One region of the Bacillus sp. URHA0034 genome, then DNA from elsewhere that is predicted to be linked to it. Evidence: a T-box and tRNA genes for the amino acid it is inferred to sense, from the RefSeq annotation. Region 1 holds a T-box; the other holds one or more tRNA genes.

Region 1 (2,345 bases):
GTGAGCAGATATTAGAAATTATCGTTTCGGATCAGGTAGGTCTGCCGCCGCGCTGGGATGTAAGTTCTACACCAGTCACTCTCGTTACAGATGAAATATCTAAATTGTTAACTGAAACCGAAGCTCCTCAAGGAATTTACGCTATTTGCCGTGTACCAAGCAAGATAGGTGAAACCTTGGCCCAGGCGGGAAAGACATTCTTATTAATTGATGCTGTCCAGGATCCTGGGAATCTTGGAACAATGATTCGTACTGCGGACGCAGCAGGAATTGACGCAGTTATTGTCGGACACGGCAGTGTCGATATCTATAATTCAAAGGTGTTAAGATCAGCCCAAGGAAGTCATTTTCACTTGCCAATCATTAGAGGTGACCTTCATGAATGGATCGAAAAGCTTCAAGATAAAAACGTACCGGTTTATGGTACAGCACTAGAAGGTGCTTCAGCCTACACCGATATTTCCAGCCAGGATTCGTTTGCCCTTATTGTTGGCAATGAAGGGAATGGTGTAGCAAAGGATCTTCTCTCAAGTACAACCACAAATCTTTATATTCCGATTTTCGGAAAAAGTGAATCGTTAAATGTAGCGGTTGCGACAGGAATTCTGCTCTATTATTTAAAAAAATAGTCGGAATAGGTTTGACCTTTTGCTGAAAAACGTTATATAATAATGAACAATTGAAAAAAGTTAAAAACGATGACGGAGAAAAGTACCTAGTTATTGACCATTTAGGGAGAAAGTGCCGTGACTGCAAGCACTTTTATGGTTCTAGATTAGAGAAGTTCACCTCCTGAGTTGGCACCAGGACCACTATTTAAAGGTGTAAAGGTGTACCGGCACATGCCGTTATTCGAATGAAGCGAACACAATGTGTTTTTTACATAAGGTGTTTACAAGGGTGGTACCGCGAATATTAAAACCTCGTCCCTTTCCAGGGATGGGGTTTTTTTGTTTTTTAATTTGATGGAAATATCTCACATTATGGCGGAATTCCCATCAAAGTTCGCGGAAAAAATCCAAAGGTTGGCGGAGTTACTGTCGCAGCCCACGGAATTGTTACTACCCTAAAAAGACCAATTACCATTGAGGAGGAATAGATGATATGCAAGAACGTTTAAAGGAATTGCAGGAAGAGGCTCTTCAAAAAGTTGAACAGTCATCCAGCTTAAAAGAATTAAATGACATCCGTGTTGCTTACCTGGGTAAAAAGGGACCAATTACAGAAGTATTACGCGGAATGGGAAAGCTTTCAGCTGAAGAGCGTCCAGTAATGGGAGCACTTGTCAATGAAGTGCGTGAAACGATTGCCGCTAAAATCGAGGCCAAACAAAAAGGATTAGAAGAAGCTGCCGTTCTAGAAAAATTAGCTTCTGAAAGCATCGATGTCACCCTGCCAGGCAGCCCAATCAAGGTTGGAAATCATCATCCACTAACAAGAATCATCGAAGAGATTGAAGACCTTTTTATCGGCATGGGCTATCAAGTAGCTGAAGGTCCTGAGGTAGAGCAGGATTATTATAATTTCGAAGCTCTTAATTTACCAAAAGGCCACCCGGCCCGTGATATGCAGGATTCCTTCTATATCACAGAAGAAATCCTTCTTCGCACCCATACCTCACCAGTCCAAGCACGGACAATGGAAAAGCATGAAGGCAAAGGGCCGATTAAAATTATCTGCCCTGGTAAGGTTTACCGCCGCGATAATGATGATGCGACACACTCCCATCAATTCATGCAAATAGAAGGGTTAGTGGTCGGTGAAAACATCCGTATGAGTGACCTTAAGGGAACTTTGGAAGTTTTTGCGAAAAAAATGTTTGGTGAAGATCGCGAAATCCGTCTAAGACCAAGTTTCTTTCCATTCACAGAGCCTTCAGTTGAGATGGATATTTCTTGTAAAATCTGTGGCGGCCATGGCTGTAATGTATGTAAGAAAACAGGCTGGATTGAGATTTTAGGTGCAGGGATGGTTCATCCAAACGTGCTTGAAATGGCTGGATACGATTCTAAGAAATACACTGGATTCGCATTTGGAATGGGACCTGAGCGGATTGCCATGTTGAAATACGGTGTCGATGATATCCGTCATTTCTATACAAACGATGTACGATTCTTAAAGCAGTTTTCAAAACACGAGTAAAACTAAATGCTTCAGCCCCTAGGTGCTGAAGATGGATAATAGGAGGTTGGCGACATGTTCGTATCATATAAATGGCTGCAGGATTATATTGATTTAACCGGTGTAACAGCAGTTGAACTTGCTGAAAAAATTACAAAAAGCGGGATCGAAGTTGAAGGTGTTGAGGTCCTTAACGAAGGAATAAAAGGTGTTGTTATAGGTCA
Region 2 (2,345 bases), 160 kb from region 1:
TCTGACTTTTAATCAGAGGGTCGAAGGTTCGAGTCCTTCATGGCTCACCATAGTTTTACGATAGAAATAAGCTTTCAATATTGCGGGTGTGGCGGAATTGGCAGACGCACCAGACTTAGGATCTGGCGCCGCAAGGCGTGGGGGTTCGACTCCCTTCACCCGCACCATTTTGAAATTAAAACAACTCAACATATATGCGGAAGTAGTTCAGTGGTAGAACACCACCTTGCCAAGGTGGGGGTCGCGGGTTCGAATCCCGTCTTCCGCTCTCATGTTGCCGGGGTGGCGGAACTGGCAGACGCACAGGACTTAAAATCCTGCGGTAGGTGACTACCGTACCGGTTCGATTCCGGTCCTCGGCACCATTTAAGAAATGAATAATGCGCCCGTAGCTCAATTGGATAGAGCGTCTGACTACGGATCAGAAGGTTATGGGTTCGACTCCTTTCGGGCGCGCCATTATTTATCGGGAAGTAGCTCAGCTTGGTAGAGCACTTGGTTTGGGACCAAGGGGTCGCAGGTTCGAATCCTGTCTTCCCGACCATGAACTTCTTAACTATAATGGGGTCTTAGCTCAGCTGGGAGAGCGCCTGCTTTGCACGCAGGAGGTCAGGGGTTCGATCCCCCTAGACTCCACCAATTTGATTAGATGATGGCGGTGTAGCTCAGCTGGCTAGAGCGTACGGTTCATACCCGTAAGGTCGGGGGTTCGATCCCCTCCGCCGCTACCAACTATTATTTAAATACTATTACTTGGACCTTTAGCTCAGCTGGTTAGAGCAGACGGCTCATAACCGTCCGGTCGTAGGTTCGAGTCCTACAAGGTCCACCAGTAGTTTAAAATTCGGAGGAATACCCAAGTTCGGCTGAAGGGATCGGTCTTGAAAACCGACAGGCGGGTCAAACCGCGCGGGGGTTCGAATCCCTCTTCCTCCTCCATACCATTCTTATTATTATAAGTTACTATGGGCCTGCTCAAAAATTAAAAACTTTTTACTATCGCGGGGTGGAGCAACGAGCGTTGCTACAATGAATAATCTGCGAGTTGTACCCATCGAGCTGCTGCTTGATTAAGCTTTCTGAGATGGGGACAGTCAGTAACAAAACATGGAGCATACTCCAAACTTAATACTTTTTACTATCGCGGGGTGGAGCAGTCCGGTAGCTCGTCGGGCTCATAACCCGAAGGTCGCAGGTTCAAATCCTGTCCCCGCAATTGGTCTGGTAGTTCAGTTGGTTAGAATGCCTGCCTGTCACGCAGGAGGTCGCGGGTTCGAGTCCCGTCCAGACCGCCATATGTTGGCTCAGTAGCTCAGTCGGTAGAGCAAAGGACTGAAAATCCTTGTGTCGGCGGTTCGATTCCGTCCTGAGCCACCATTTTTTTGATAAATAAATATAATAATTTATGGCGGCTGTGGCGAAGTGGTTAACGCACCTGATTGTGGTTCAGGCATTCGTGGGTTCGATTCCCATCAGCCGCCCCATTTAAAACAATTTGCGGGTGTAGTTTACTGGTAAAACCTCAGCCTTCCAAGCTGATGTAGTGGGTTCGATTCCCATCACCCGCTCCAACATGTGGGCCTATAGCTCAGCTGGTTAGAGCGCACGCCTGATAAGCGTGAGGTCGATGGTTCGAGTCCATTTAGGCCCACCATAGTTTTTTGCAAAACAAAATAATTTTTATTGTTCCGCAGTAGCTCAGTGGTAGAGCTATCGGCTGTTAACCGATCGGTCGTAGGTTCGAGTCCTACCTGCGGAGCCATTTTATTTTATGGGGAAGTACTCAAGAGGCTGAAGAGGCGCCCCTGCTAAGGGTGTAGGTCGGGTAACCGGCGCGAGGGTTCAAATCCCTCCTTCTCCGCCATAAGAACGGCCCCTTGGTCAAGCGGTTAAGACACCGCCCTTTCACGGCGGTAACACGGGTTCGAATCCCGTAGGGGTCATACAAAAAAACTGATAACAATCGTTATCAGTTTTTTTGTGCGCTTATTTTATATTTAGGTGAGTCCTGCCTATTTCAATTCCACTCCTGTTAATCAACCTCTATTAACGTACACCTTTTATCAGATCCTACATCAATATGACCTGCTATGTTCTTAATTTACTCCTACAATAAATACCTGGTGCACTTTTTTCTTTCTCAAGAAATAATGGTCCCTTTGTACTAAAATTCACCCTACTTTGGTCCGGCTTTGCTGCCTTTCGTCTGCAATTTATACACTCTATTCATTATTTTAATATAACTTTATTTAAACCCCATCATTTTAGGAAACATTGATACCGTTTACATTTACTACATTTTACTTAAAATGTTTACTACAATTTTTATTATTGAAAAAATAGCT

What was found. The T-box of region 1 lies ahead of pheS (phenylalanine--tRNA ligase subunit alpha). A T-box ahead of a tRNA ligase gene usually reads a tRNA of that ligase, here a tRNA-Phe.
Region 2: it encodes a tRNA-Phe, which carries the amino acid that the T-box ahead of pheS (phenylalanine--tRNA ligase subunit alpha) is inferred to sense. The anticodon was not compared.

Annotation. Positions count from the first base shown of each region.
Region 1 covers NZ_JBWCDK010000002.1:4,421,848-4,424,192, forward strand. The annotation lists gene ACZ9EE_RS23200 (TrmH family RNA methyltransferase) at 1-629, shown strand, start outside; T-box leader at 690-934, shown strand; gene pheS (phenylalanine--tRNA ligase subunit alpha) at 1,105-2,142, shown strand; gene pheT (phenylalanine--tRNA ligase subunit beta) at 2,197-2,345, shown strand, end outside.
Region 2 covers NZ_JBWCDK010000002.1:4,259,685-4,262,029, forward strand. The annotation lists tRNA gene ACZ9EE_RS22345 (tRNA-Lys) at 1-50, shown strand, start outside; tRNA gene ACZ9EE_RS22350 (tRNA-Leu) at 83-167, shown strand; tRNA gene ACZ9EE_RS22355 (tRNA-Gly) at 197-268, shown strand; tRNA gene ACZ9EE_RS22360 (tRNA-Leu) at 277-365, shown strand; tRNA gene ACZ9EE_RS22365 (tRNA-Arg) at 383-459, shown strand; tRNA gene ACZ9EE_RS22370 (tRNA-Pro) at 468-544, shown strand; tRNA gene ACZ9EE_RS22375 (tRNA-Ala) at 564-639, shown strand; tRNA gene ACZ9EE_RS22380 (tRNA-Met) at 655-731, shown strand; tRNA gene ACZ9EE_RS22385 (tRNA-Ile) at 756-832, shown strand; tRNA gene ACZ9EE_RS22390 (tRNA-Ser) at 847-939, shown strand; tRNA gene ACZ9EE_RS22395 (tRNA-Met) at 1,143-1,216, shown strand; tRNA gene ACZ9EE_RS22400 (tRNA-Asp) at 1,219-1,295, shown strand; tRNA gene ACZ9EE_RS22405 (tRNA-Phe) at 1,302-1,377, shown strand; tRNA gene ACZ9EE_RS22410 (tRNA-His) at 1,409-1,484, shown strand; tRNA gene ACZ9EE_RS22415 (tRNA-Gly) at 1,498-1,571, shown strand; tRNA gene ACZ9EE_RS22420 (tRNA-Ile) at 1,578-1,654, shown strand; tRNA gene ACZ9EE_RS22425 (tRNA-Asn) at 1,688-1,762, shown strand; tRNA gene ACZ9EE_RS22430 (tRNA-Ser) at 1,774-1,864, shown strand; tRNA gene ACZ9EE_RS22435 (tRNA-Glu) at 1,872-1,943, shown strand.